DNA from 4 places in the Thauera sp. SWB20 genome. Region 2 is predicted to be linked to each of the others. Evidence: predicted binding sites of a transcription regulator. Region 2 holds the regulator's gene; each other region holds the start of a gene.
What was found. Region 2 encodes FNR, which switches genes on or off when oxygen is low (the NO sensors DNR and NnrR bind a similar motif). Its sites were predicted from a motif close to TTGANCTAGNTCAA; they were not measured.
Positions count from the first base shown of each region.

Region 1 (7,556 bases), on a different contig from region 2:
GAAATGCAGAACTTCTCCGTGTTGGTCATCTCCAGGGCCCAGTTGAAGCCCCCCCAGAACACCACGCCCGCGGCGACGAGCAGGACGATGGCGCCCCAGCCCGCACCGCGGATGCGCTGCATCAGGCTCTTGTTGTTGTCGGTCATGTCGATCCCCGTGTGTCGATTCTTCAGCGCAGGCCTTCCGCGCGCTGGAACTTGTTGCCGACCAGCGGCTTGGCGTCGGTCTGGGGCACATGGCACTGCATGCAGAAATAGCGGCGCGGCGAGATGTTCGACAGTTCGCCGCCGTCACGATCCTTGAAGTGGGTCAGGCTGACCTTGGTGGCGCCCGACTCCTTGTAGCGGCTCCAGGCGTGGCAGTCCATGCACTTGTTGAAGTTGATCGTGACCTCGTAGCCCTCCACCTTGTGCGGGATCAGCGGCGGTTGCTGCACGTAGTCGCGCTCGATCGGCGCCTGGTCGGGAATCGGCTTGTAGTTGCCGACCTGCAGCTCCTGCTCGGCCACGTCGGCGCCGCGAATGCTCTTCACCGCCTGCGCCATCGCCGCGGGCGGCACCATGGCACCGAAGCCGACAGCGGCGACGAGCGCGAGCACCAGATTTCGGGTTTGTTTGTTCATGACTCGCTCCTGTTGAATCGGGTCGTAATGCGGAAAACGTCCTTGCCGCACACATCCACGCAGCGTCCGCAGGTGGTGCAGTCGGCATCCAGAATGAGGGGGTGGTCCTGGCCTACGCCCTTGAGCGCGGGCCGGATGACCTGGGGCTCGGGGCAGACGGCGAAGCAGTCCATGCAGTCGTTGCACGCGCTGCGCTTGGCGGCCGAGACCTTGACGACGGCGGCGCGTCCGAGCAGGGCGTAGAAGGCGCCTTGCGGGCACAGGTGGCCACACCAGCCGCGCGGGGCGATGAGCAGGTCGTAGAAGAAGATGCCGCCGACGATGCCCCAGGCCAGTCCGAAACCGAAGATCAGGCCGCGGTGGAACATCGACACCGGATTCACCCACTCCCACGCCAGCGAGCCGGTCGCCGCCGCGATGACCAGCACGAAGCCGAGCAGCCAGTAGCGCGTGCTGCCCGACGGCACCTTGCCACCCTTGAGGCCCAGCCGCCGGCGCAACCAGGCGGCGGCGTCGGTGACGAGGTTGACCGGACACACCCACGAGCAGAACAGCCGCCCACCGAAGAGCAGATAGAAGGCGAGCACGATGCCGGCGCCGAGCAGCGCCTCCCGGTAGGGCCAGTGCCCGGCGGCGAGCTGCTGCACGACCAGGAAGGGGTCGGTGAGCGGCAGCACGCCGAGGGTGAGGCTGGACGACAGGTTGCCCTTGACGATCCACCACCCCAGCCATGGCCCGACGAGGAAGAGTGCGAGGATGCCGAGCTGCGACGCGCGCCGCAGCAGCAGCCACTTGTGCGCGCGCAGCCAGCCCTTCGCCTCCACCGCCTCGCGCCCGGGACGTGCGACCACGCCGCGCATCGCGGCGCCGCGCACGCTGGTGGGCGGGACCTTGCGTTCCGGCACGCCGCCGGCGCCGAGTCGCGCACTCATGGCTTCCACCCCGAGTCGAGACCACCGCCCGCCGGCTTCGCGGGAACGTAATCCGGCACCTGCGCGGGCGCCTGGACCGGCCCTTGCCCGGGTTCGACCCGAGTGTCACCGTAGGCCTTGCCTTCGAGGCCGCGCACCGGCAGCTCGACCTGGTCGCCGATGAGCGACTTGCCGGCGGCCTCCTTCTCTTCCCAGCCACGCAGGTAGTGTTCGGCCTTCGAGCCTTGCGCCAGCTTGATCGGCAACACCTTGATCGCCGCCTCGCCGGGCAGCACGCAGGCCTTCTCGCACTTGCCGCAGCCGGTGCAGTGCTCGGAATGCACGGTCGGCAGCAGCATCGCGTGACGGTCGGAGCGCGGGTTGTGCATGCGCTCGAGAGTGATCGCCTGGTCGATGACCGGGCACACCCGGTAGCACACGTCACAGCGCAGGCCGAGGAAGTTGAGGCAGTTCTCCTGGTCGATCAGGACCGCCAGCCCCATCTTCGCCTTGGTGATATCGACCAGCGCACGGTCGAGCGCGCCGGTCGGACAGGCCACCACGCAGGGGATGTCCTCGCACATCTCGCAGGGAATGTCGCGCGCCTCGAAGTACGGCGTGCCCGTCGCCACCCCGTCGCCGAACTCGGCCAGCTTCAGGGTCTTGTAGGGACAGTCGCGCACGCACAGGCCGCAGCGCACGCAGGCCGCGAGAAAAGCGTCTTCGGGGAGAGCGCCGGGCGGACGGATGGCCGTCGCCGGCAACGCCGACGCCTGCTTCGCGTACATCCCGGCACCGAGCGCGAGCAGACCCGCACCGCCGGCGACGCCCGCCGCATCCTTGAGGAAGCGGCGGCGCGAAGCCGGAGCGACGGGTTCAACGCGTCCGGTCGATTGCACCTTGTCGTTCATCAGCATCGCGAGCCCCGCCCTCCGCGCGTCCCCCCGGTCGGCGGGGGCCGGACTCGCGCCTCCTCTCATCAGACCTTAAGGACCTTCACCGCGCATTTCTTGTAGTCGGTCTCCTTCGAGATCGGGCAGGTGGCGTCGAGCGTGAGCTTGTTCACCAGCCGGCCTTCGTCGAAGAAGGGCACGAAGATGAGCCCGACCGGCGGCTTGTTGCGGCCGCGGGTCTCCAGGCGGGCGACGATCTCGCCGCGCCGCGACACCACCTTGACCGCCATTCCGCGCTGCAGGCCGCGCTTCTGCGCGTCCTCGGGGTGCATGAAGATCTGTGCCTCGGGCACCGAGCGGTGCAGCTCGGGCACGCGCCGGGTCATCGAGCCGGTGTGCCAGTGCTCCAGCACGCGGCCGGTACACAGCCACATGTCGAACTCGGCGTCGGGCATCTCGGGCGGATCCTGGTAGGGCAGCGCGAACACGACCGCCTTGTTGTCCTTGTGGCCGTAGAACTTCACGCCCTCGCCCGCCTTCACGTACGGGTCATAGCCCTCGCGGAAGCGCCACAGGGTCTCCTTGTCGTCCACCACCGGCCAGCGCAGGCCGCGCGCCTTGTGGTAGACGTCGAAGTCGGCGAGGTCGTGGGCGTGGCCGCGACCGAAGGCGGCGTACTCCTCGAACAAGCCCTTCTGCAGGTAGAAGCCGAGCTCCTTCGACTCGTCGTTCATGTAGCCCGGAATCGCATGCCCGTTGGCCTTCTCGACGTCGGCGAGCGGGAACTTGTTCACCTGGCCGTTGGCGTAGAGCACGTCGTACAGGGTCTTGCCGCGGTACTCGGGCTTCTTGGCGACGAGCTCCTCCGGCCACACTTCCTCGACCTTGAAGCGCTTGGCGAACTGGATGTACTGCCACAGGTCGGACTTGGCCTCGCCCGGCGCCGACACCTGCTGGCGCCAGAACTGGGTGCGGCGCTCGGCGTTGCCGAAGGCGCCTTCCTTCTCGGCCCACATCGCGCACGGCAGGATCAGGTCGGCCGACAGCGCGGAGACGGTCGGATAGACGTCGGACACCACCACGAAGGCCTCCGGGTTGCGCCAGCCCGGGTAGATCTCGTCATTGACGTTGGGGCCCGCCTGCATGTTGTTGGTGGTCGTGGTCCAGTAGCACTTGAGCTTGCCGTCCTTGAGCGCGCGGCTCTGCGCCACCGCATGCAGACCGATCTTGGGCGGGATCGTGCCCTCGGGCAGCTTCCACAATTCCTCGGTGAGCGCGCGGTGCATCGGGTTGGTGACCACCATGTCGGCCGGCAGGCGGTGGGCGAAGGTGCCGACCTCGCGCGCGGTGCCGCAGGCCGAGGGCTGACCGGTGAGCGAGAACGGGCTGTTGCCGGGCTCCGAGATCTTGCCCACGAGCAGGTGGACGTTGTAGATCATGTTGTTCACCCAGGTGCCGCGGGTGTGCTGGTTGAAGCCCATGGTCCAGAACGACACCACCTTGCGGTTCGGGTCGGCATACTGCTCGGCCATCTTTACCAGGCGATCCTCCGGCACGCCCGAAAGCTTCGACACCTTCTCGGCGGTGTACTCCGAGACGAACCTGGCGAACTCGTCGAAGCTGATGTCCTTGGCCGCGCCGGTGTCGCCCTTGGGCTTGCCCTCGGCACCCGGGTAGCCGTTGCTCGTGGCCTTGGCTTCCAGCACATGGTTCGGGCGCAGGCCGAAACCGATGTCGGTCTCGCCGATCTTGAACTTGACGTTGCGCTCGACGAAGGCCTTGTTCACCTTGCCGTTCTGGATGATGTAGTTGCAGATGTAGTTGAGGATCGCCAGGTCGGTCTGCGGCACGAAGATCATCGGGTTGTCGGCGAGCTCGTAGGAACGATGCTCGAAGGTCGACAGCACGTGCACCTGGCAGCCTTGCTTGGACAGGCGGCGGTCGGTGATGCGGCTCCACAGGATGGGGTGCATCTCCGCCATGTTCGAGCCCCACAGCACGAAGGTGTCGGCGTTCTCGATGTCGTCGTAACAGCCCATCGGCTCGTCGATGCCGAAGGTGCGCATGAAGCCGGCCACCGCCGACGCCATGCAGTGGCGCGCGTTGGGATCGAGGTTGTTGGTGCGGAAGCCGGCCTTCATCAGCTTCGAGGCGGCATAGCCCTCCCACACCGTCCACTGGCCCGAGCCGAACATGGCGACGGAGTCGGGGCCGTGCTCCTTGATCGCCTTCTTCCACTTCTGCTCCATGATGTCGAAGGCCTGCTCCCACGAGATCGGCGTGAACTCGCCGTTCTTGTCGAACTGGCCGTTCTTCATGCGCAGCAGCGGCTTGGTAAGGCGGTCCTCGCCGTACATGATCTTGGACAGGAAGTAGCCCTTGATGCAGTTCAGGCCGCGGTTGACCGGCGAGTCCGGATCACCCTGGGTGGCGACCACGCGCCCGTCCTGCACGCCCACCAGCACCGAGCAGCCGGTGCCGCAGAAGCGGCAGGCCGCCTTGTCCCAGCGCACCTTGGTGCCGCCCGCGCCGGGCTGCTGCGCCTCGGCGACGACCGGGATCCCGATGCCGGCGGTGGCGGCCGCCGCGGCGATCGCGTTGTTCTTGATGAATTCGCGTCGATTCATGCTCATGTCAGACCTCCGTCAATTCCAGACCTTCATCGGTGTATTCGTAGGCGATCGTCAGCCCCTGCACCTTAGGCAGCAGGTTCACCGCCAGGATCGAGTCGGTCACCGACCAGCCCGCGCCGTCCTCGATGGTGATGACGATGTTGCCCTTCTCGGCGGACTGCCCGTGCAACTCGACCCCGGGCACCTTCTTCAGGCCCTCGACGATCTCGGGGAAATCCGCGGGAAAGGCCCGCACGACCAGACTTGCAATATTCATGTTGCGCTCTCCGTAGGGAGGGGATTGCGCACGCGCGTGTCGATCGCACGCGTCGGGCACGGGCCGATGCAGGCGCCGCAGGCGGTGCACGCGGCGGCGTCGAGTTCGGGATGGGCGACGCCCCCGAGGCGGGGACGGAAGCGGATGGCGCCCTCGGGGCAGGCCTCGCCGCACACGCGGCATTCGACGCCGCGCGCCGCCAGGCAGGCTGCGCCGATCACGGCGACACGATCCCAGGGCGCAGCGGACGCGTCCTCGCGCCAAAGCGCGCGAGGTTCGCAGGCGGCGACGCAATCGCCGCAGAAGCTGCATTCGCCGCGGCTGAAATCGACCCCGGGGAAGCCGCCGTCCATGCGCACCAGGATGGTGGTGGGACAGGCCTCGATACAACGCTCGCAGCGCGTGCAACGCGCGACGAAGTCGTCCTCCTCCAGCGCCCAGGGCGGGCGGAGTGCGGGCTCGACTGCGCGCGTGCGTCCGAAGAGGAAGTTCCGGCGGGAACTCGCCGCGCGCGGAGATGCGGAGGAAGCCAAGGACGATCCAGCAAATTGCGCAGCCGCCATTACAGCCCAGTAGCAGCAGTCAATTATTGACCTGAGTCAACCTGCGAACTCATCTCAATACAGCCGGGCTTGCCGCGCGCCCCCTTCCCCGCCGCTCAGGCCCGCAGATGCTCCACCGCCCACACCGCGGCCTCGACGCGCGAGCGCAGCTCGAGCTTGCGCAGGATGTGCTTGACGTGGACCTTCACCGTACCCTCCGCGATGTCGAGCTCGCGCCCGATCTGCTTGTTGGGGAGCCCGGCGGCGATCTTCTCGAGGATGCGCAGCTCCTGCTCGGTGAGCCCGGCGGCGCCCGCCGACTGTGGCCGCGACTCGCCGCGCAACGCGGCGGCAAGGAGGTGGTTGAGCTGCGGGGGGATCACCACCCGCCCGGCGGCCACGGCCTGCAGCGCCTCGAGCATGGCCTCGGGCTCCATGTCCTTGAGCAGGTAGCCCTCGGCGCCGCCGCGCAAGGCGGCCACCACATCCTCGCCGGAGTCCGACACGGTGACCATCACCACGCGCGCCTCGCTGCGCGCCGCGCGCAGGCCGCGCAGCATGTCGAGCCCGTCGCCGTCGCGCATGTTGAGGTCGAGCAGGACCAGGTCGGGGCGCAGCTCGCGCGCGAGCACGAGCCCTTCTGCGCCACTGGCGGCCTCGCCGACGAGGACGAAGGCGGGAATCGTGCGCAGCAGCTGCACCAGTCCGCGTCGGAACAGCGGGTGGTCGTCCACGATCAGCACGCGACAGCTCTCGTTCATGTCTCCGTTTCCTTCTTCGCATCACCCTGCGCCATCGCCGCCATGCTCGCGTTGGCGGATCGGAAGCGCACGCACACCCGGGTACCGCTCGGCAGCGCCGGCCCGATGTCGATTTCCCCGCCCATGCTGCGCGCGCGCTCGCGCATGATCGCCAGCCCGTGGTGGTTGCGGGCATCCGCCGGCGGCGCGCCGATGCCGCAGCCGTCGTCGCGCACCTCCAGCAGCACCTCGCCATCCGCACCGCCACGCAGCGCCACCCAGGCATGGCGTGCCGAAGCGTGGCGCACCATGTTCGACAAGGCCTCGCGCACGATCTGCAGCACGTGCACCTCCTGGTTCGGGCTGAGCTGGCAGGCGCCGAGCTCCACGGCGAGCTCGACCTCCAGACCGCCGCGCGTGCCGTATTCGCGCGCCGCATCTTCCATCAGGGTGGCGAGGTCGGCCGACAGGCCGAGGCGGAAGGACACCAGCAGCTCGCGCAGCTGACGGTAGGCGGCGCTGATGCCCTCGCGCAGGTCGGCCAGGATCGGCTCCGCCTCCGCCGTGCGCGCCGGATCGGCGAGTGCGCGCTGCAACAGGCTGACCTGGATCTTCATGTAGGACAGCGCCTGCGCGAGCGAATCGTGCAGCTCGCGCGCGATCACCGAGCGCTCCTCCTGCAGTGCGAGCAGGCGCTCCTGCTCGGTGCGCCGTGCCGCGCCGAGCGCCATGCCGATGTGGCGCGACAGCGCCTCGACGAGCTGGCGCTGCCAGTCCTCCAGGCGCGCGCCGTCGGACAGCGACAGGCGCAGCATGCCGTGATGGTGCTCGCGGTCGCGCAGCGGAAAGCGCAGCAGGGTCGGCGACAGCAGCGCCAGCGCCTGCCCCTCCGAGCCGGCCCGGCAGGCCGCGCAGGCGTCCTCGCCGCGCTCGGCGCGATCCGGACAGGGCCCCATGGA
Region 1 is NZ_JTDM01000020.1:38,623-46,178, reverse strand. Features, by position in the region: gene PO78_RS14230 (NapC/NirT family cytochrome c) at 1-146, opposite strand, end outside; gene PO78_RS14225 (nitrate reductase cytochrome c-type subunit) at 170-622, opposite strand; gene napH (quinol dehydrogenase ferredoxin subunit NapH) at 619-1,554, opposite strand; gene napG (ferredoxin-type protein NapG) at 1,551-2,450, opposite strand; gene napA (nitrate reductase catalytic subunit NapA) at 2,513-5,059, opposite strand; gene PO78_RS14205 (chaperone NapD) at 5,061-5,315, opposite strand; gene napF (ferredoxin-type protein NapF) at 5,312-5,848, opposite strand; gene narL (two-component system response regulator NarL) at 5,974-6,618, opposite strand; gene PO78_RS14190 (histidine kinase) at 6,615-7,556, opposite strand, start outside.
Region 1: napF (ferredoxin-type protein NapF) is a predicted target of FNR. The motif match lies at 5,905-5,918, and genes of this name have one in related genera.

Region 2 (7,556 bases):
CAAGTTCCTCGTCTGGGGCATCGTCGCGCTGTGGACCGGCTTCACCTTCGTGGCCTATTTCTCCCCGCTCGACGAATTGCTGGCCTCCTTCAACGGTCTCACCTTCGGGCCCTGGGAAACGTTCTGGATCCTGTTCTACGCCGGCTTCACCTACCTCTTCGCCGGCGTGCTGCGCGAGCAGGTGTGCAAGTACATGTGCCCGTACGCGCGCTTCCAGGCGGTGATGTTCGACCCCGACACCCTGGTGATCACCTACGACGAGGCACGTGGCGAGCCGCGCGGAACGCGCAAGAAGGGCATCGATCCGCGCTCCGTGTCCAAGGGCGACTGCATCGACTGCGGCATCTGCGTGCAGGTTTGCCCGACCGGGATCGACATCCGCGATGGCCTGCAGTACGAATGCATCGGCTGTGCCGCCTGCATCGACGCCTGCGACCAGGTCATGGACAAGATGAACTACCCGCGCGGCCTGATCCGCTACTCGACCGAGAACGCGATGAAGCGCAATTGGGGCTCCAAGGAGATCCTCGCGCACGTGTTCCGGCCGCGCACGCTGATCTACGGCACCATCCTGGCCGCGATCTGCGCTGCCTTCGTGTGGGGCCTGGCTGCGCGCGAACCGCTGCGTGTCGACGTGCTGCGCGACCGCTCCTCGCTCGGACAGGAGATCGAGGGTGGCCTGATCGAGAACGTGTACCAGCTCCAGGTCATGAACATGACCGAGTCGCCGCGTGCGTTCAGCATCGGCGTCTCCGGCCTGAACGGAATCCGCATCAAGGGTCCGCAGCGGGTCGAGGTCGCGCCGGCCGGCGTGCAGTCGGTCACCGTTCAGGTGCACGTCCCCTACGACGAAGGCAAGCCGGGGGCCAACACGATTTTCTTCGACGTCGCTGCGGAGGATGATCCCGCCTTGACGCTCAAGGAAGAGTCCACTTTCCTGGTACCGCGCTGACATGCGAAGCAAGAAGCCCGAAGCCCCGGTCGAGCCCTGGTACCGCCAGGGCTGGCCCTGGTTCCTCATCGCCCTGCCCGCGACCGCGGTGGTCGCCGGCATCGCCACCCTGGTGATCGCCGCGAAGACCTTCGACGGCATGGTGGTCGACGACTACTACAAGGAAGGCCAGGCGATCGTGCAGACCCTCGGCCGCGTCGAGCACGCCCGCGAACTCGGCTTGCGCGCCGCCTTGCGCATCCGCAGCGACTCGATCCATGTGGAGCTGACGGCTACCGCGCCGGGCAGCCTGCCCGACAGCATCCGCCTGACCGTCGCCCACCCCACGCGGAGTGGCCTCGACCAGGAACTGCTCGTCCGCGGGCGCTCCGGTGTGTATGAGGCCACGCTCGCACCGCTGAGCACCGGTCGCTGGTTGTTCGTGATACAAGACGAGGCCCGAAGCTGGAGAATGGACGGGTCCGCTTACCTCCCTGCAGAGATGGAGATCCGGATGGATCCGAATGTCTGAGTTTCTTGCAAAGGGAGAAGCACCATGGCCTGGGAATTGTTGTTCAAGAGCGATATCGGTCTGCTGAGCCTCTTCACCATCGTCTTCATTCTGGTGATGGCCGTCTACCTTTACCGCTTCGCCCGCCGCCATATGGCGGAGGACGAGCAGAAGGCCCGTAGCGCCCGCTCATGAGCGATCCGCACCGCGGATGAAAACGGCCCGCACGAGCGGGCCGCATGCTTTGGGGGGCCGCGCGCGGGGCCGATGCCGGTGTCAGCGGTAGACCAGAACCGGCGTCTTGCTGTGGGTCAGCACCTTTTGCGTCTCGGAGCCGAGCAGCAGGCCTGCGATGCCGCGACGGCCGTGCGAGGCCATGAAGATGAGGTCGCAGCCATGGCGGTCGGCGGCGTCGATGATCGCCTCGTAGGGCACCTCATTGACCGCGGTGTCGCTGTCGCAGGCCACGCCCGCCGCTTCCGCCGCACCGCGCGCCTTTGAAAGGATCGCCTCGGCTTCGGATGCAGCCGATTTCGCGAACTGCTCGGGCGTGGTCGGATCGATCAGCGCGCCCTCGCCGTAGATCGGCATCGGGAAGTCCGGCTGCGAATAGAAGAAGGTGATGCGCGCGCCGGTCTCCTTCGCGAAGGAGACGGCACGGGCGACCGTGCTGTCCGAGAGTGCCGAGCCGTCGGTCGGTACCAGGATGTGCTTGAACATGACGTACGCTCCCTGTGGTGTGTCGTGCTTCGATTATAGCGAGCGGATGGGGTCCGCCATGATTGATCATGATCAAGCCGTCGAGCGATCACTAAGGGCACAGTGGGAACCCCTGAAAGATCGGCGAGGCCAGCGATGATGCTCACCTTCCTTGGCGCTGCGGGCGAGGTCACCGGCTCCTGCCTGCGGGTCGATCACGAGCGCGGTGCATTTCTGGTGGATTGCGGCCTTTTCCAGGGCGGGCGCGAAGCCGACCGCAAGAACCGCGACGCCCTCGATTTCGAGCTGCGCGACATCGATTTCGTGCTCCTCACCCACGCCCATCTCGATCACTCCGGCCTGCTGCCGCGCCTCGTGGCACTGGGATATCGAGGGCGCATCTTCGCCACCACGGCCACTGTCGATCTGCTCGGCGTGATGTTGATGGATTCCGCCCATATCCAGGAGAAGGAGGCCGAGTGGGCGCTGCGCGACACGCGCTCGCGCAAGATGGCACGCCGGGCGGAGGTGGCCCCGCTCTACACCGTGGAGCAGGCGCGTACCAGTCTGGGCCGTTTCGTCCCCACCGACTACGACGACTGGATCGAGCCCGGCCCGGGCGTGCGCTGCCGCTTCCGTGACGCCGGGCACATCCTCGGTTCGGCGATCCTCGAGATCGACGTCGGCGAGCGCGGCCACACCCGCCGGCTGGTCGCCTCGGGCGACATTGGCCAGCCGATGCGCCCGGTGCTGCGGGACCCGGTGCGGATCGCCCGGGCCGACTACCTGTGCGTCGAGTCGACCTACGGCAACCGCGCCCACCGCTCCTTCGCCGCCACCTGCGACGAGCTCGCGCTCGCCTTGCGGCGCACGCTCGAGGTCGATGGCGGCAACGTGATCATCCCGGCGTTCGCGGTCGGGCGTACCCAGGAAGTGCTGTTCGTGCTCGCCGACCTGGTGCGCGCCGGACGCATCGCCCGGCTCGACGTCGTGGTCGACTCGCCGATGGCCTCTGCGGTCACCGCGCTCACCGTGCGCCACACCGCCCTCTGGGACGATGAGACGCGTGCGCTCTACGCCTGGGCCGAGGCCAACTCGGGACGCTTCCGTGTGCGGTTCGTGCAGGACGTCGAGGAATCGAAGGCGCTCAATGCGGTGCCGGGCGGGCTGGTCGTGATCTCGGCAAGCGGCATGTGCGATGCCGGTCGGATCAAGCACCACCTGCGCCACAACCTCGGCCGGCGCGAGTGCGCAGTGGTCATCGCAGGCTTCCAGGCTGCCGGCACGCTCGGCCGCCGGCTGGTCGACGGTGCGCACCAGGTCACCCTGTTCGGCGAACGTATCCCGGTACGTGCGCGCATCCATACCATCGGCGGGCTCTCCGCCCACGCCGACCAGCCCGCACTCCTCGACTGGCTGCGCGGCTTCGGCGAGGCGCCGCGGCGCACCTTCGTGGCGCACGGCGAGCCGGCTGCCTCCGCCGCCTTCGTCGAGGCGGTCGAGCGCGAACTGGGCTGGAGCAGGGTCGAGGCGGCGCGGCCCGGCGTGCCGGTCGTGCTCGAGTGAGCGTCCGCGCGCAAGCGGACCGAGAGGGCGGCGAGGGCCGCTCAGGCGTTGTAGCGCGACAGCCGTACCGGATCGTGCAGACTCACACGCTTGCCTTGCACGGTGATCAGGCCGGCGTCGCTGAGGTCGTGGAAGATGCGCGACAGGGTCTCGGGCGTCAGGTTGAGGCGCGAGGCGATCACCTGCTTGCTCGTCGGCAGCGCGATCTCGCAGGGTGCGTCGTTATCGGCCACCTGCAGCAGGTAGCCGATCACGCGCTGGGTGCTCGAGCGCAAGGAGTAGGTCTCCACGTCCTGGATCAGCCCGTGCAGGCGGATCGCCATGCCGGCGAGCAGCTTGCGTGCGAAGGTGGAGTCCTGGTCGATGAGTTCGCTCACCACCGCCTGGCCGACGTGCACCAGCACGGTCTCGCTCAGGGCCTCGGCGAAGACCGGGTAGGGGTGGTTCATGAACATCACGGCCTCGCCGAAGCTCTGCATCGGGCCGATGATCTCGACCACCTTCTCGGTGCCTTGCGAGGACGAGAAGGCGAGCTTGACCTGGCCGGAGACCACGAAGTAAAAGCCGTGCGGCAAGTCGCCGCGCTGGAACAGCACTTCGCCGCGGGCGACCTGGCGCTCGCGGGTGTAGCGCGCGACCAGCTGGATGTCCGCCTCCGACAGTTCGCTGAACAGCGGGATGCGGCGCAGCAGGGAGGGGATGTCGAGCGGGGTCGTGTTGGGCATCTGGAACTCTCCGTCTGGGGACGCAATTTCAATTCGGCCGGTTGTCGAGCGGCGCCCTGACCGGCTTTCGTTAGGATCGTGGATGTACTACCTGATCAAGAACCTGCATGTGACCTGCGTCGTGCTGAGCGCCGCCGGCTTCCTGCTGCGCGGCACCTGGATGCTCACCGGCAACGCCCTGCTGCAGCACCGCCTGACGCGGCTCCTGCCGCACCTCGTCGACAGCACGCTGCTGCTGTCTGCGATCACGCTGGCGGTAATGATCGGGCAATACCCCTTCAGCGCCGGCTGGGTCACGGCGAAGGTGATCGGCCTGCTCGCCTACATCCTGCTCGGCACGTTGGCGCTCAAGCGCGGACGTACCCGTGGCGTGCGGCTCGCCGCCTTCGCCGGTGCGATCCTGGTCTATGCGTGGATCGTGTCGGTGGCGCTGAGCAAGAACGTCGCCGGCTACCTCGCCTGAGCCGTCGAGCCCCGGGTCGTCCCGGCCACGGCGTGCTCAGCGCGCGCCGTGCTGGTGCTGAATCAGGCGCTTGAGGCCGGCGAGGTCGAGCAGGTGTACGTGCTTCTGCTGCACCGCGATCAGCCCGTCCTCCTGGAAGCGCGAGAAGGCGCGCGACACCGTCTCGAGCTTGAGTCCGAGGTAGGAGCCGATCTCCTCGCGCGTCATGCGCAGGTTGAACTCGCTCGGCGAGAAACCGCGCGCCGTGAAGCGCTGCGACATGTTCAGCAGGAAGGCGGCCAGGCGCTCTTCGGCGCGCATCGAGCCGAGCAGCATCATCACGCCGTGATCGCGCACGATCTCGCGGCTCATGACCTTGTGGAACTGAAGTTGCAAGCCCTCGATCTCATGCGACATCTGCTCGAGCTTGTCGTAGGCGATCACGCACACCTCGCTGTCCTCGAGCGCCACCGCGTTGCAGCTGTGGGCCTCGGTGCTGATGCCGTCGAGACCGAGGATCTCGCCGGTCATCTGGAAGCCGGTCACCTGTTCGCGACCGTCCTCGAGCAGCACGTCGGTCTTGAACGAGCCCGCGCGGATCGCGTAGATCGCCTCGAAGGAGTCACCGGCGCGGTACAGATTGTGCTGGCGCTTGACCTTGCGGCGCGCGCCCACCAGTTCGTCGAGCCGGCTCAGCTCACGATCGGACATTCCGAAGGGGAGGCACAACTCGACGAGGTTGCACTGCGAACAGGCCGATTTGAGCCCATCCACGGTAATTGGCACGCTAGCCCTCATCTGCACGATAATCCTGCTTTCCTGACATTAGAGACGCCTGCGCTGGAGTGGCGGGATTGCTAATCACACCCGTTGACCCAAGTCAACCAACATTACGGAGGCTTCTGCCATTGTTCGGCAGACAGCCCGCCAGCAAGATCATGAAAAGCCAGACCGACCTCATCTTCGACCCGCAACTGATCCGCAAATTCGACATCAACGGGCCGCGCTACACGTCCTATCCCACGGCGGACCGCTTCGTCGAAGCCTTCAATGCAGAGGCGCTGCGGGCCTGGCTGGCCAAGCGGGCGGTGGGCGGCGTAAGCAAACCGCTCTCATTATACTTCCACATCCCCTTCTGCAACACGATCTGCTACTACTGCGCCTGCAACAAGATCATTACCAAGGATCATGGGCGCTCGGCCAAGTACCTGAAATATCTCGCGAAAGAAATCGAGATGCAGGCCGCTTGCCTGGAGGGGAGCCGCCAGGTCACCCAGCTCCACCTCGGCGGGGGCACGCCGACCTTTTTGTCGCACGACGAGATGCGCGAGCTCATGGCGGCGGTGCGCGAGCACTTCACGCTGGTGCCCAACGGCGAATACTCGATCGAGGTCGACCCGCGCAAGGTCGATTTCGACACCGTGAAGCTGCTCGCCGAGCTCGGCTTCAACCGCATGAGCGTGGGCGTGCAGGATTTCGCCGAGGACGTGCAGCAGGCGGTCAATCGTATCCAGAGCTTCGACGAGACCAAGCTGGTCATCGACGCCGCGCGCGCCAACGGCTTCAAATCGGTGAGCATGGACCTGATCTACGGCCTGCCCCGGCAGAACCCGACCAGCTTCGACCGCACGCTCGACCAGGTGCTGGAGATCTCGCCCGACCGCATCTCGCTGTACAGCTACGCTCACCTGCCGGGCCTGTTCAAGCCGCAGCGCCGCATCAACAGCGGCGACATGCCCACGGCCGACACCAAGCTCGCGCTACTGCAGCTCGGCATCCGCCGGCTCACCGAGGCGGGCTACGTGTATATCGGCATGGACCACTTCGCCAAGCCCGACGACGAGCTCACCATCGCCCAGCGCCAGGGCCGCCTGCACCGCAACTTCCAGGGCTATTCCACCCACGCCGAATGCGACCTGCTCGCCTTCGGGGTGTCGGCGATCGGCAAGATCGGTCCGGTGTACGCGCAGAACGTGAAGACGCTCGACGAGTACTACGACGCGCTCGACCGCGACGAGCTGCCGGTGCTGCGCGGCATCGAGCTCACCGCCGACGACCTGCTGCGGCGCGCGATCATCCAGGCGCTGATGTGCCACTTCGAGCTCTCGATGCAGTCGATCGAGATCGCCTACCTGGTCAACTTCCGCGAGTACTTCGCCGAGGAACTCGCCGATCTGCAGGAAATGGAGAAGGCCGGGCTGGTCAAGATCGACGGCGACTGGATCAGCGTGCAGCCCGGCGGCCGCCTGCTGGTGCGCGGCATCGCGATGGTGTTCGACCGCTATCTGCGCGCCGACCGCGAGCGCCAGCGCTACTCGCGGGTGATCTGAACGCCGCACGGATTGCGCACCGCAGCGTAGAATGAGGGCCTCGCATTTCCCGCGGGGCCCTTTTCTTCTTCATGCCCGAAACCGGTTATCTCGCCGTCTTCCTGATCGGCCTGCTCGGCGGCACCCACTGCGTGTCGATGTGCGGCGGCATCGTCGGCGCGCTCAGCATGCAGGTGCAGGTGCCCGGCAGCCGGCCGCAGTGGCCGCTGCACCTGGCCTACAACCTCGGGCGCATCGGCACCTACACCTTGCTCGGTGCCGGTGTCGGCCTGCTCGGCTCGGTCGGCCTGCTCTACGAGGGCATGCTGCCGGTGCAGATGACGCTGTACGTGCTCGCCAACCTGATGCTGGT
Region 2 is NZ_JTDM01000011.1:108,576-116,131, forward strand. Features, by position in the region: gene ccoG (cytochrome c oxidase accessory protein CcoG) at 1-952, shown strand, start outside; gene PO78_RS02575 (FixH family protein) at 954-1,463, shown strand; gene PO78_RS22090 (DUF3149 domain-containing protein) at 1,488-1,637, shown strand; gene PO78_RS02580 (universal stress protein) at 1,719-2,162, opposite strand; gene PO78_RS02585 (MBL fold metallo-hydrolase RNA specificity domain-containing protein) at 2,298-3,707, shown strand; gene PO78_RS02590 (Crp/Fnr family transcriptional regulator) at 3,749-4,432, opposite strand; gene PO78_RS02595 (SirB2 family protein) at 4,515-4,895, shown strand; gene fnr (fumarate/nitrate reduction transcriptional regulator Fnr) at 4,932-5,672, opposite strand; gene hemN (oxygen-independent coproporphyrinogen III oxidase) at 5,813-7,204, shown strand; gene PO78_RS02610 (sulfite exporter TauE/SafE family protein) at 7,276-7,556, shown strand, end outside.

Region 3 (7,556 bases), on a different contig from region 2:
GGCTCCAGGTGTAGATGAGCGTGCCATGGACGACGCTGGTGCGCGTCGGATAGACCATGGCGGTGCGCTCGATGAAGCTCAGCGGGGACAGCGGCACGTAGTTGGCCGCGTTCTTGTCGAGGCCTTGCTGATATGCGTTTTGCGACATCCTTTTCCTCTCCCGTTCATTGTCAAACAAACTGGTCGGGCCGGCGTCCCACGCGGGGTTCGGTCCATACCGTATAGTATGGAGGATGGCGTCGGTCTTGTCTGCAGTTCTCCCGCGCGCAACGTTTGCGAAGGCAGGTTGGAGCGCTCAGGCGGGCTGCACCCAGATATGGCGCGACACCGCGTGCTCGATCGCGAGCTCGACGTGCTCGCACAATAGCACCGTCATCGGTTGCTGTTGCAGCACCTTCACCGCGTGCGCGGCGGAGAGCCCGTAGGCGTGGAGCTGCTCACGCTGCAGCGGATCGATCTCGTCGTCGAAGTCGTCGATGCGCACCATGCGCCCGACCGGGGTGCCGATCAGGCGGATGCGCTCGTGGGGCAGGGGTTTGGAGGGGGCGGCGTTCATGGCGCGGATTCCTCAGAAGATCAGGCGCAGGCCGTGGTTGAGCAGGCCGCCGATCAGGAAGGCGGTGGGGATGATCATCGCCAGCATCAGCGCGGCGACCTTCATCCCCTGCTCCTTGATGATCATCATCAGGCTGGCGATGCAGGGCACGAAGAGCGTGATCGTGACCATGCCCACCACGGCCTGGATCATCGACAGCTCGCTCTGCAGCGCGAACAGGCCGCTGGCGCCGAAGTCGCGGCGCAGGAAGCCCATCACGAAGGCGGCGCTCGCCTCCGGCGGCAGGCCGAGCCAGCCCACCACCAGCGGCTCGCCGGCCTCGATGATCCACGGCAGCGCGCCGCTGCGGTCGAGCCCGAACATGATCAGGGTGCCGATCAGGAACAGCGGGATCACCTCGATCAGATACCACTTCAGCCTTCCGCCGGTCTTCTTGAGCACGTTGCCGAGCACCGGCATGCGCATCGGCGGCAGCTCGGTGACGAGCGGCACGCGGCGGCCGGGCACGACCTTGCTCGCCAGCCAGCCGGTGAACAGCAGCACGCCGACGATCGCCAGCACCCAGATCAGCGTGGCGCCGAAGGAGATGCCGCCGAGCAGGCCGAGCACCACGCCGAGTTGCGCAGAGCACGGGATCGCCAGCGCCATCAGGTAGATGGTGATCAGGCGCTCGCGCGGGGTGTGCAGGATGCGGGTGGTGAGCGTGGCCATGGTCACGCAGCCCAGGCCGAGCACCATCGGCAGCACCGCGCGGCCGTTGAGGCCGATGGCGGCGAACATGCGGTTGGCGATCACCGACAGGCGCGAGAAGTAGCCCGAATCCTCGAGCACGCCGAAGGCGAGGAAGAAGGTGGTGACGATGGGCAGGATCAGCGCGAGCGCGTAGGTCATGCCCATGGTCCACAGGCCGTATTCGCCCACGATCAGGTCGGCCAGCCAGGGCGTGGAGATGTGGCTCGTGACGAACTCGGTGACCGCGGGGTTGAGGACCTCGCCGAAGAAGTCTTCTTCCAGCAGTCCGACCAGGGTGCTGGCGCCGAAGTCGCCGACGAACAGATACACCAGATACAGCACGCCGAGCAGCATCGGCCAGCCCCACAGCCGGTGCACCGCGATGCGGCCGAGCAGCATCGACAGCGTGCGGTCCTTGCCGGCAGCCTGCTGCGTGACGGTGCGCGCGAGCGCCTCGGCGGCGCCGCCGCGCTCGCGCGCGAGCCGCGCCGGGAGCGAGTCGCGGCCGATGGGCGCGGTGAGCTCGGCGAGCGCGGCGCGCACGGTCTCGCTGTTCGCTTGCGCCGCGAGCCAGGCCTCGACCTCGGGGTCGCGGCCGATGGCGAGGATGGCCAGCCCGCGTGCGGCCAGGCGCGGATGCGGGCATTGCGCGAGGATGAGCTGCTCGACGCGGGCGATGTCGCGCTCGAGCACCGGGTCGTAGCGCAGCAGCGGCGCGGGTACCGCGGCGCGCGCCAGGGCGTCGGTGAGTGCTGCGACGCCCTCGCCGCCGGTGGCGACGGTCGCCACCACCGGCACGCCGAGCGCCGCGGCGAGCGCGCTGCTGTCCACCGTGACCCCGCGCGCCTTGGCCTCGTCGGTCATGTTGAGCGCCATCACCATCGGCACCCCGAGTTCGGCCAGCAGCGCGGTGAGGTTGAGCGTGCGGCGCAGGTTCTTGGCGTCGCCGACCTGGATCAGCGTGCGCATGTCCTCATGGAGCAGCGCGCGCATGGTGGCGCGCTCGTCGTCGCTGCGCGATGGCAGGGCGAGCACGCCCGGGGTGTCGAGCAGCGAGGCCTCGCGGTCGAAGCGCGGCGTGGCGCGCGAGACCTCTACCGTGGTGCCGGGGTAATTGGACACCGTGACGTAGGTGCCGGTGAGGCGGTGGAACAGCACCGACTTGCCGACGTTGGGGTGGCCGACGAGGGCCAGGGTGCGCAGCGCGGCGGCAGCGGCGGAGGAGGGCGAAGTGGCGCAGTCCATGAACTCGGGTGTCCGGAGGGCGGAGTAAGCCTAGAACGATAATGGGTCGCATTATGACTTTTACTGATCTAGCTCAAAGGTCGTGCGCCCGGCGTGTATTCGATGCGGTCCGGACCGCAGGACAGAGAGGCTTGACAGTGATTCGGATTTTAACGATATTGCGAATCATTCGCAAAGACGATATTCAACCGACCCTGTCTCGACTTCGAGGCTGTCCTGCTGGCGCTCTTCGTGCGTCGGCGCAGCAAGAATCCCTGAATGAAGGAGAACCGATTGTCCCGATACACCGGCCCCCGCCTGAAAGTGATGCGTGCCCTCGGCGCCGAGCTGCCCGGCCTGTCGCGCAAGCCGCTGGGTGAGCGCAACCATCCCCCTGGCCAGCACGGCCGGCGCCCGAGGCGCAAGTCCGGCTTCGGCGTGCAGCTGATCGAGAAGCAGAAGCTGCGCTTCAACTATGGTCTCGGCGAGAAGCAGATCCAGCGCCTGTTCCGCGAGGCCAAGCGCGACCGCGGCCCGACCGGCGACAAGCTGCTGGAATTGCTCGAGCGTCGCCTCGACAACTTCGTGTTCCGCGCCGGCTTCGCGCCCACCGCGGTGGCGGCGCGGCAGCTCGTGCGCCACAAGCACGTACTGCTCAACGGACGGGCGGTGAACATCCCCTCCATCCGCATCCGGCCGGGCGACCGCATCCAGCTTGGCGAGCGTGCGCGGCGCATCCCGGTGGTGATCGAGGCGCTCGCCGAGCCTGCGCTGACCCGCCCCGAATGGCTCATCTTCGACGAGGCGGCGTTCGTGGCGACGATGACGCGCACCCCGTCGCCCGACGAGGTGCCCTTCCCGGTCGACGTCCAGCAGGTCGTCGAGTACTACGCGGTGCGGCTGTGAGCGCGCATTCATCCGCCAGCCGGCGAAGGGTTGCCGCGAACGCGGGGCCGGAGTACGACAACCATCCCGAGCTCGCGCTGGCGGCGGTGCTGCAGCTGCTGTCGCGCTTCCCGGCGCGGCGCTCGCCCGCGCTGGCGCAGGCGATCGCCGGTCACTTCCGGGTGATCGGCAGCGATCAGCGCCTTTCCGCTTGTGTGCGCGACTGCGCCGCCCGGCTGGTGGCGGAGTGGGAGGCCTATGCAGTGCTGGGCGATGGCGGCGACGATCCGCGGGCACTGCACTGAGCAGTCCGGTTCGATGGTGTCCGTCCTTTCCATTCCACGAGGAGAAGTCCATGAGCAAGAAATGCTGCAGGAAGGACAAGCCCTGCAAGGGATGTCCGCGGCGCGCAAAGTAAGCCGGAATCCCGCGCGCTGTTGATGATTATCAAATGGTAATGATTGTTGTTGCGGTTAATATTTTTCAACCCATCCCCAGGCCCGGCGACCGCGATCATCGGCTGCATTGAGGCGGGGGCCGAATATTCCGGGAAGCTCGATCGCGATGCGGTGCTCGAACATGGCCGCACCGCCCTTTCCGTGTCTGGCCAGGTGCTCGAGCAAGAAGCCCCTCCCGGCGCATGCGGGCACGTCCGAGGCACGAGTGTCGGGCGTCCCTGCCGCATCGACGGCGTGGGTCTTGTCCAGCGATCACCTCGTAGCCCCGGTCGTTCGGAGTTGCGCATCCCTTTTCGGGCCGCTCGTGTGGGCGGCCCGTCTTTGTCCACCTCTCCCTGCAAAGGAATCGTCATGTCTCAACCCTGAATCCGTGTTCGTTTAGCCGGAAATCCAGCCTAACGCATTGATGTAATTGTACAATTACGCATCCGACTCATTCACCCAACCGACCATGCCGCGCTTCGAAGTCAAGCAATCCGCCAAGCTCAACCTGACCTCGTACTCGGGCCTGGCGCTGATCGGGCAGTGCTGCCAGGCGGCACAGGTTCAGGCGGTGATCGACCCGAGGCTGCCAGTGTCGCAGGGCATGCTGAGCTCGGATCTGGTCAAGTCGGTGGTCGGGCTGCTGAGCCTGGGCAAAAGCGACTTCGAGGCGATCGAGCCGTTTCGCGGCGACCGCTTCTTCAAGGAAGCGCTCGGGCTCGCCAAGGTGCCCGGCAGCGTGTGGATGCGCCAACGGCTCGATGCCCGCGCGGCCGAGCTGCGCGAGCTGACCGACGAGCTGAGCCTGCGCCTGCTCGAGCGCACCGAGGCGCCGATCACGGCGCACAAGGGCTACGTCTGCGCCGATCTGGACACCTTCGTGATGGACAACTCCGACACCAAGAAGGAGGCGGTCAGCCGCACTTACCAGGGCGTCGATGGCTACACGCCGATCGCGCTGTACCTGGGCAACGAGGGCTGGAACCTCGGCCTAGAGCTGCGCGCGGGGTCGCACCACTCGGCGCTGGAGACCGAGTATTTCTTCGAGCGCGCGTTCCCGCGCCTGCGCCGGGTGTGTGCGGCCGATGCGAAGCTGCTGTGGCGGGCCGACAGCGGCTTCGACAGCGCCCGGCTGCTGTTCGCGCTGGCCGACGAGCGCGATCGCTGGGCAGCGCTGGGGCGTTCGTTCGACTACCTCACCAAGTGGAATCCGCGCCGTCAGGACAAGACCGCCTGGGTGGACCGGGCCGAGGCCGCCGGCGTCTTCGAGGAAGTGCGCGCGGGCAAGCGGGTGGGGCTGCTGGACCTGAAGATCGACCGTGCCTGGAAGAAGGCCAAGCGCACGCTGCGTCTGGTGGTGCGGGTGACCGAGCGCACGATCGACAAGAAGGGCCAGCACCTGCTGACCCCCGAGATCGAGATCGAAGGCTGGTGGACCAGCCTCGAAGTGGCGATGGCCGACGTGATCGAGCTCTACAAGCACCACGGCACGCACGAGCAGTTCCACTCCGAGATCAAGACCGACCTGGACCTCGAGCGCCTGCCCTCGGGCAAGTTCGACACCAACGACGCGGTCATGCATCTGGCCGCGTTCGCCTACAACTGCCTGCGCCTGATCGGCCAACTCGGGCTGACCGGCGAGCTCTCGCCGATCCGTCACCCGGCCAAGCGCCGACGCATCAAGACAGTGCTGCAGGAGGTGATGTACCGTGCGGCGAAGTTCGTCGAACACGCCCGCCGCCTGGTGCTGGACTTCGGACGCGGCGTCGCCGCGCATGTGAAGGTGTTCACCACGGTGCAGGCGCGACTGTGCGCGGTGGCTTCGCCGTGATGCAAATCCGACGGCCGAATTCTCCGAATCGAGGCCATTTCGCTGCGGCGGAAGGGCGACGGCCGCGCGGGAGAAGGGAAATGACATAGCGCACCCGCCGGAAGCCCGGCTCGCCGGCGCTCCGGGCCATGAAAGGACGGCGCTCGGGGCTGCGGTGAGCTGAGATTGGGAGTCAGGCAGCAGAAGAATCATGCGCTGGGGCTCGCGGAGCGGGTATGCGCTGTAGAGAACACGGATTCAGGTCAACGCAAGTCCGGGCTGCGCCCGATCGTGCTGGCCTCGCTGTTCGCCTTGTGTTCCCCTCCGGCTCTCGCCGAACGCCCGATGGCGGTCGATGATGCCGGCACGCTCGAGCGCGGCGGCGCCAAGCTCGAGTTCGGCTGGAGCCGCGACGACGCGGTGCGCGGCTACGAGGGCGCGGCCGGTTTCGGTCCGATCGACAATGTCGAAGTGGAGGTGGGCTATGGCCGCGGGAAGGATCGTGACGCCGATCCAGACGCGAAGATCCGCGCCGTCGGCGCGGCGGTCAAATGGGTGCCATTGCAGTCCGAGCGCGGGCTTTCGGCTGGCCTGAAATACGAGTATGGGCGCGAGCGCGTCAGCGGCGAGGACTCCTCGCGTGTCGACGCGCTCGCCGGCCTGGCGACCTGGGCGTTCGAGCAGGGCCCGCGGGTGCATGTGAACCTCGGCCGCGAGTGGGCGCGCGACGACGAGGACCTCGACTTCTGGGGCATCGGCCTCGACGTGCCGCTCGGCGAGCAGCTCGACTTCGTCGTCGAGACCTTCGGTGCGGAGCATTCCGGCCCGGATCGCCAGGTCGGTCTGCGCTACACGATCGCCGAGGGCGTGAAGATCTCTGGCGCGGTCGGTCGCGGCAACGATCGCAACATCGCCAACGTGGGCGTGGCCTGGGAGTTCTGAGCGTCCCATCCCCCGCCCGCGGTGGAATGGGTTCGCAAAGAAAATACCAACTTGTAGCGCGTTTTCTCGAGAGCCGCGGGTCGTCGTGGCGGTCGTTTCCCGTAAGCGGGAAACGCGTCGGGGCGAATTCTCCGCTCCATGTCGCGACGCGCGTCGCTCCTGCAGAAAACCCCCGCTTCGGAGCTTCCTGTAGGAGCGACGCGAGTCGCGATACGGCGATCCAGGCGGGTGGCGGGGTTCAGGCTCCGACCAGCGTCCAGTGGTTGTCCGGCGCGATCTCCACCGGCCAGCGCAGCAGCATCGGATCGTGCTGCGGGTGCCAGAAGCCGAGGCCGCGCGGTGAGCCGATCAGGCTGGCGTGGGTACCGTCGAGCGGGAGTTCGGCCAGCGCGCCCGCCTTGTTCAGCTCGGCGATGATCTCCAGGCGCGCGGGGGCCGCCGGATGCCAGCGCGCTACCCGATGGCTGCGCTCGGCGGAGAGGTAGAAGCCGCCGTCCATGCCGGTGGCGATGTCGCCGCAGTAGCCCGCGCCGACGGTCTCGCGGCTGGGGATTGCCAGGCTGTCGCCATTCCACACCGCGAGGATGGGGGCGGCGGCGCGCTCGGCAGGGTCGTCGTGCTCGGCCTGCAGTGCGATACCTACCAGCGCAGGGCCGCCCGCTGCCGGCGCGGAGCCGAGGGCGAGGTGGCGCAGGCTCAGGCGCTTGTCCTTCAGCCACCACTGGCCCAGGCGCTCGCCGCTGCGCGGATCGAGCCGCACCAGCGAGGAGTCCATGCGCTCGAGGTCGCGCTTGCGGTCGCCCGCGGCGCGCAGGATGCCGCCGTTGGCGACCACCAGCTTGCCCTCGGCGTCGAACAGCAGCTCGTGCGGCTCGATCCCGCGGGTGGAGAACTCCGCCTCCTTGCGCAGGCTGTCGCGCCGGCGCACGGCGATCCAGCCCTGGGTGGAGCCGGTCTCGGATTCGGT
Region 3 is NZ_JTDM01000016.1:166,135-173,690, forward strand. Features, by position in the region: gene PO78_RS08210 (acyl-CoA synthetase) at 1-148, opposite strand, end outside; gene PO78_RS08215 (ferrous iron transport protein A) at 296-556, opposite strand; gene feoB (ferrous iron transport protein B) at 569-2,533, opposite strand; gene rpsD (30S ribosomal protein S4) at 2,807-3,418, shown strand; gene PO78_RS08230 (hypothetical protein) at 3,415-3,702, shown strand; gene PO78_RS08235 (IS1380 family transposase) at 4,307-5,668, shown strand; gene PO78_RS08240 (hypothetical protein) at 5,993-6,589, shown strand; gene PO78_RS08245 (DUF1513 domain-containing protein) at 6,828-7,556, opposite strand, start outside.
Region 3: feoB (ferrous iron transport protein B) is a predicted target of FNR. The motif match lies at 2,597-2,610, and genes of this name have one in related genera.

Region 4 (7,556 bases), on a different contig from region 2:
CCTGTTAACGTGCGCCTCTTCCGCCTCGCCAAGATCGTCTCCGTCAGCCTGCGCTTCGGCCTCGACCGCATGGTGCTCGACGCCGACAGCAGTGGCCGGCTGGCGCACGTGTGGCACAAGGTCTTCTTCTGGCGCACCTTTTCCGAGTCGCGCGGCGCGCGCCTGCGCCAGGCGCTGGAGTCGCTCGGGCCGATCTTCGTCAAGTTCGGCCAGATGCTGTCGACCCGGCGCGACCTGTTGCCGCCCGACCTCGCCGACGAGCTCGCCCTGCTGCAGGACCGCGTCCCGCCCTTCCCGACCGAGCAGGCGCTCGAAGTGCTGGAAGGCTTCTACGGTCGTCCGATCGACGAGGTCTTCGACGACTTCGAGCGCACGCCGGTGGCCTCGGCCTCGGTGGCGCAAGTGCATTTCGCGCGCCTGCCCGACGGCACCGACGTCGCGGTCAAGGTGCTGCGCCCGGGCATCGAGCGCGTCATCGAGCACGACCTCGCCCTGCTCGAAGTCGCCGCGGTGCTGCTGGAGAAGATCTGGCCCGAAGGCCGCCGCCTCAAGCCACGCGAGGTGGTCGCAGAGTTCAGCAAGTACCTGCACGACGAGCTCGACCTGATGCGCGAGGCGGCCAACTGCTCGCAGCTGCGGCGCAACTTCACCGACTCCTCGCTGCTGATCGTGCCCGAGGTGTATTGGGACTGGTGCGGCAGCAAGGTCATGGTGATGGAGCGCATGCGCGGCGTGCCGATCTCGCAGACGCCGGCGCTGCTCGCCCAGGGCACCGATTTGAAAGCACTCTCCCGTGCCGGCGTGGAGATCTTCTTCACCCAGGTCTTCCGCGACGGCTTCTTCCACGCCGACATGCACCCGGGCAACATCTTCGTGCATCAGGACGGGCGCTACATCGCGCTCGACTTCGGCATCATGGGCACGCTCAACGAGGTGGACAAGAACTACCTCGCGACCAACTTCCTCGCCTTCTTCAAGCGCGACTACCGGCGCGTGGCGCTCGCCCACATCGAGGCCGGCTGGGTGCCGGCAAAGACGCGGGTGGACGAGTTCGAGGCGGCGATCCGCACCGTGTGCGAACCGATCTTCGACAAGCCCTTGAAGGACATCTCCTTCGGCAAGACCCTGCTGCGCCTGTTCCAGACCGCGCGCCGCTTCGAGATGGAGGTGCAGCCGCAGCTCGTGCTGCTGCAGAAGACCCTGCTCAACATCGAGGGTCTGGGCCGCCAGCTCGACCCCGAGCTCGATCTGTGGAAGACCGCCAAGCCCTTCCTCGAGCGCTGGATGGACGAGCGCATGGGCGTGCGCGCGCTGGTGCGCGGGGTCAAGGAAGAGGCGCCGGCCTGGGCCGGCACCCTGCCGCAGCTGCCGCGCCTGGTGCATCAGGCGCTCACCGAATCGGCCCGTCACCAGAGCGCCCAGCAGCAGCGCCTCGAAGAGCTCGCCGCCGGGCAACGCACCCAGGGCCGCCTGCTGCTCTTCATCGGCGCCGTCGCCATGGGCCTGCTCGGCCTGGAGCTCTACCGCCTGTTCGGCTGACGCGCGCCGCGGCATTCAACGCCGACGTTGCGCCCATGCAATAAAGCGCGAACGATCAAGCCCTTGGCGCGCGCATCCCGCCCCCCGCGGCGGCGTTCTGTTGGTACACTCGCGCCCTCTTTTTTCGCTCACCGCGCGCGGATGCGCCAACACGAAAGGCCCAACCATGCTGCTCTGGCTTGTCGTCGCCTACCTGGTCGTCTCCATCGGCATCGGCCTGTATGCCGCCACCCGGGTGCACAATGCGCGTGACTACATCACCGCAGGGCGCAACCTGCCGATGATCGTCGTGCTGGCGATGGTGTTCGCCACCTGGTTCGGCGCCGAGACCGTGCTCGGCATCTCCGCCACCTTCCTCGAGGAAGGCTTCCACGGCCTGATCTCCGACCCGCTCGGCGCCTCGGCCTGCCTGGTGCTGTTCGGCCTCGTCTTCGCCCGCCCGTTGTACCGCATGAACCTGCTCACGCTGGGCGATTTCTTCCGCGTGCGCTACAACCGCACGACCGAACTCGTGCTGTCGATCTGCATCGTGCTCTCCTACCTGGGCTGGGTGGCGGCGCAGGTCACCGCGCTCGGGCTGGTGTTCAACGTGCTCTCGGGCGACGCGGTCACGATGAACCAGGGCATGCTGATCGGCGCCGGCGTCGTCCTCGTCTATACCCTGTTCGGTGGCATGTGGTCGGTGGCGATGACCACCTTCGTGCAGATGATCGTGATCGTGATCGGCCTGGTCTGGGTGAGCTGGATCGCCGGCGACATGGCGGGCGGCTTCGACAACGTGATCGCCAAGGCCGCGGCCGAAGGCAAGTTCGAGTTCCTGCCCGCGCTGGACGCGGTCGAGATCGTCGCCTGGATCGCCGCGTTCGCCACCATGGCGCTCGGCTCTATCCCGCAGCAGGACGTGTTCCAGCGCGTGAATTCCTCCAGGAACGAGCGCGTCGCGATCTGGGGCACGACGCTCGGCGGGGTGAGCTACTTCTTCTTCGCCGCGGTGCCGCTCTTCCTCGCCTACACCGCCAACATCATCGATCCCGGCATGGTCGAGCGCCTGATGGAGCAGGACTCGCAGCTCATCCTGCCGACGCTGATCCTGCAGTACATGCCCTTCTACGCCCAGGTGATCTTCTTCGGCGCGCTGCTGTCGGTCATCATGTCGACCGCCTCCGGCACCCTGCTCGCCCCCTCGGTGACCTTCTCCGAGAACGTGCTGCGCGGCTTCTTCCCGGGCATGGGCGACCGCGCCTTCCTGCTCAGCACGCGCATCACCGTGGTGCTGTTCACCGCCTTCGTCACCTGGTACGCCACCAGCACCGAATCCTCGATCCACGAGATGGTCGAGAACGCCTACCGCGTCACCCTGGCCGGCGCCTTCGTGCCGCTCGCCGCCGGCCTGTTCTGGAAGCGCGCCAACAACCTCGGCGCCGCGCTGGCGATCATCCTCGGCCTGTCGACCTGGATCCTCTTCGAGCTCTTCGTCCCCGAAGGCGACATCGAGCCCCAGCTCTACGGCGTGGCGGCGAGCGCGCTCGGCATGCTGGCGGGTGGACTGATCGGCCGGCAGCCGCACCACCGCCCGCACATCGGCGGCCACCATGCGGCGGCGGGTACCCACCACACGCATCGCTGACCGTCCCGCGCCCGCCCGGGTGCGTGCAGCCCGCACCGGCGGCCGACGCGTTTGATGGTGATCAACGCGTCGGTCGCCGGTCTCGTTTATGGTTGCGGCGTTTTTTTCCTCTGGAAACCCCGCTCCATGTCCGTGTCTTCCCCGATCGAACTCGTCTGCCCCGCGGGCAGCCTTCCGGCCCTCAAGACGGCCATCGATCACGGCGCCGACTGCGTCTATCTCGGTTTCAAGGACGCCACCAACGCACGCAACTTTTCCGGGCTCAATTTCGATCCGGCGCAGGTGCGCGAGGGTGTCGCCTATGCGCACGCACGCAAGCGCAAGGTGCTGCTGGCGCTCAACACCTATCCCCAGACCGACAACTGGTCGTCCTGGACACAGGCGATCGACCGCGCCGCCGACTACGGCGTTGACGCGGTGATCCTCGCCGATCCCGGGCTCATGGCCTACGCCGCAAAGACCCACCCGCAGCTGCGCCTGCACCTGTCGGTGCAGGGCTCGGCGACCAGCTACGAGGCGATCAACTGGTACCGCGAACGCTTCGGCATCCAGCGCGCGGTGCTGCCGCGCGTGCTGTCGATGGCCCAGGTCGAGAGCGTGGTCGCCAACACCCAAGTCGAGATCGAGGTGTTCGGCTTCGGCGGCCTGTGCGTGATGGTCGAGGGCCGCTGCGCACTGTCGGCCTACGCCACCGGCGAGTCGCCCAACTGCAACGGCGCCTGCTCGCCGGGCAAGCACGTGCGCTGGGAAGACACCCCGCGCGGCATGGAGACGCGGCTCAACGGCATCCTCATCGACCGCTTCTCCGAAGGCGAGCGTGCCGGCTATCCCACCCTTTGCAAGGGTCGCTTCGAGGTCAACGACGAGACCTACTACGCCCTCGAGGAGCCCACCAGCCTCAACACGCTCGAGTTGCTGCCCGAACTCGCGCGCATCGGCATCCGCGCGATCAAGATCGAGGGTCGCCAGCGCAGCCCGGCCTACGTCGCCCAGGTCACCAAGGTGTGGCGTGCCGCGCTCGACAAGTTGAACAGCGGCGGCGCCGCAGGTTTCAGCGTGCTGCCGGCGTGGATGGCCGAACTCAACAAGGTCTCCGAAGGCCAGAGCCACACCCTCGGCGCCTACTACCGCCCGTGGAAGTGAGCCTCGCGCCGACCGCCCGCGCCGTCCCGACCCGATCCGATCGCCGCCGCGCGGAGCAGGCGCCCGCAGCGCGCCCGCCCGCGGCGTCGAGCCCCCCATCCGAATGAGAACCGCCCGATGAAACTCGCCCTCGGCCCCCTGCTCTACTACTGGCCCCACCAGAGCGTGCTCGACTTCTACGCCGACCTGGCCGAAGCCCCGCTCGACAGTGTTTACCTCGGCGAGACGGTGTGCTCGCGCCGCCACGAACTGCGCCTGGACGACTGGCTGGAGGTCGGCAAGGTTCTCGCCGCCGCCGGCAAGGAGGTGGTGATCAGCTCGCAGGCCCTGATCGAATCCGAGTCCGACCTCAAGACCCTGCGCCGCATCGTCCGGCAGCACGACTTCCGCGTCGAGGCCAACGACATGGGCGCGGTGCGCCTGCTCGTCGAGGCCGGCGTGGACAACTGGATCGCCGGCCCCACGCTGAACATCTTCAACCCCACGACGCTGCAGCTCATGATCGACTCGGGCGCGACGCGCTGGGCGGTCGCCCCCGAGATGTCGGGCGCGGCGCTCGCCGAGGTGCGCGCCGCGCTCGCCAGGCCGATCGAGACCGAAGTCTTCGCCTACGGTCGCCTGCCACTGGCGCACTCGGCGCGCTGCTTCACCGCCCGTCACTTCAACCTGCAAAAGGACACCTGCGAGTTCCGCTGCCTGTCGATCATGGACGGGATCACGCTGCGCACCCGCGAGGGCGCGCCCTTCCTGACGCTCAACGGCGTGCAGACCCAGTCTGCACGGGTGCACAACCTGCTCGGCGACCTGCCCGCCGTGCGCGCCAGCGCCGAGGTGCTGCGCATCAGCCCGCAGGGCGCGCACACTCGCCAGATCGTCGAACTCTTCCGCGCCGCGCTCGACGAGCAGCGCGGTCCGGCGGACGCGCTCGCCGCCAGCCGCGAGTGGATGGTCGAGGAGCCCTGCAACGGCTTCTGGCACGGCCGCGCCGGCGTCGAACAGTACGTCGCCGCCTGACCCCTTTCCGACCTGCTGCAAACCCGGAGTCCGCACATGCCCGCACTGCCTGCCCTGCCCCGCCCGCCGCTGCCTTCGCACTTGCTGCCCGGCAGCCTGCGCCAGCGCATCGGCGAACGCCTCGCCACCCTGCGCATCCCCGACTTCACCGTGCCCGCCCCGGTGGCGAAGCTGGTGTCGCGCCTGCCCCAGCAGCCGCCGACCCACGTGCTCACGCTCGCGCTCAACCTCGCGCTCGACCGCATCCTGCCGCGCGACACCCTCGAACCGCTGAGCGGCCGCCACCTGCAGATGCGTGTGCTCGACGCCGGGCTGACGCTCGACTTCACCCTCGGCGAGCGCGGCTTCCGCCGTGCCACCCCGGCCGCGGGCGCCAGACCGGACCTGATCCTCTCCGCCACCACGCGCGACTTCATGGCGCTGGCACTGCGCGAGGAAGACCCCGACACCCTTTTCTTCAGCCGCCGCCTGCGCATGGAAGGCGACACCGATCTCGGCCTGCTGGTCAAGAACACGCTCGACGCGGTGGACTGGGACGCCCTCAAGGCGAAGCTGCTCGGCCGCCACGGCTGACCCCCTGCAGGAGCGGCGCAAGCCGCGAACCGGCCCCTCCGGCCACCGCCGCGCATCGACCGCAGCGCGTCCGTCCGCATCCGCGGTAAGCTCGCGGTCCGCTGCCCGACGTTTGCCGCCATGCCCTCCGAATTCGACCTGATCCGGCGCCACTTCACCCGCCCCGCGCGCCACACCGAGCTCGCCGTGGGCGACGACGCCGCCCTGCTAGCGCCGCGCCCCGGCATGCGGCTGGCGGTGTCCACCGACATGCTGGTGGCCGGCACCCACTTCTTCGCCGACACCAACCCGGAAGGGCTAGGCTGGAAGACGCTCGCGGTAAACGTCTCCGACCTCGCCGCCATGGGCGCCGAGCCGCGCTGGGCCTTCCTCGCGCTCGCGCTGCCGCAGGCGGACGAGGCCTGGATCGCTGCGTTCGCGCGCGGCTTCTTCGCCTGCGCCGACGCCTTCGCGATCGACCTCGCCGGCGGCGACACCACGCGCGGACCGCTGACGCTTTCAGTGACCATCGTCGGCGAGGTCCCGGCCGGCGCCGCGATCACCCGTGGCGGAGCGCGCGCGGGCGACGACTTGTGGATCTCGGGCCAGCCCGGCCGCGCCGCGCTCGGGCTCGCGGCGCTGCGCGGCGAAACCGGCCTGGACGCCATCCACCACGCCGAATTCGTCAACGCCCTGCAACGGCCGCAGCCGCGCGTAGCGCTCGGGCTCGCGCTGCGCAGCCTGGCGAGCGCGATGCTGGACGTCTCCGACGGCCTGCTCGGCGATCTGCGACACCTCCTCGAATGCTCGGGCACGGGTGCCATCGTCGAGGTCGGGGCGCTGCCGCTCGCCGCGCTCGCCGCCAGCGGCGCCGATCCCGCGCTGTGCCGGCGCTGCCTGCTCGCGGGCGGAGACGACTACGAGCTGCTGTTCGCGGCCGCGCCCCGACACCGTGCCGAGATCGATGCCTTGTCGGCCCGACTCGACCTCCCCCTGCATCGCATCGGCGAATTCACCCCCGCACGCGAGCGCCTGCTGCTGCGCGAGGCCGACGGCGGCCTGGCGACCCCGGCCGCATGCGGCTACGATCACTTCGCCTGAGGCCCGATCCGGCCCACCTCTCGAAACGACCATGCGCCCCACCGCCCGCCTGCTGATGAGCCACCCCGCCCACTTCATCTCGCTGGGCTTCGGCGCCGGGCTGTCGCCGTGGGCGCCGGGCACGGTCGGCACCCTGCTCGGGTGGGCGATCTACCCACTGATCCGCACCCCGGTGTCGGAGTTCGTCTTCCTCGCACTGCTCGCCAGCTTCTTCCTCGCCGGCGTGCTCGCCGCCGAGCGCACCGGGCAAGCGCTGGGGGTGCCAGACCACGGCGGCATCGTCTGGGACGAGATGGTGGCGATCTGGCTGGTGCTGCTGTTCACCCCCGCCGGGCTGCTGTGGCAGGCGATCGCGGTCGCACTGTTCCGCTTCTTCGACATCGTCAAACCGCCTCCGGTGCGCTGGGCCGACCGCAGCTTCAAGGGCGGCTTCGGGGTCATGTTCGACGACCTCGTCGCCGCCGGCTACACCCTGCTGGCGCTCGCGGTGCTGGTCCACCTGCTGGGGAGCTGAGACCATGACCGATCACGAACTCGACGCCCTCGCGCGCAGGGTGGGCGAAGCCCTCGCCAACCGCAG
Region 4 is NZ_JTDM01000019.1:109,174-116,729, reverse strand. Features, by position in the region: gene ubiB (ubiquinone biosynthesis regulatory protein kinase UbiB) at 10-1,539, shown strand; gene PO78_RS12370 (sodium:solute symporter family protein) at 1,706-3,166, shown strand; gene ubiU (ubiquinone anaerobic biosynthesis protein UbiU) at 3,293-4,309, shown strand; gene PO78_RS12360 (U32 family peptidase) at 4,427-5,323, shown strand; gene ubiT (ubiquinone anaerobic biosynthesis accessory factor UbiT) at 5,360-5,896, shown strand; gene thiL (thiamine-phosphate kinase) at 6,017-6,976, shown strand; gene PO78_RS12345 (phosphatidylglycerophosphatase A family protein) at 7,008-7,490, shown strand; gene pncC (nicotinamide-nucleotide amidase) at 7,495-7,556, shown strand, end outside.
Region 4: ubiU (ubiquinone anaerobic biosynthesis protein UbiU) is a predicted target of FNR. The motif match lies at 3,218-3,231, and genes of this name have one in related genera.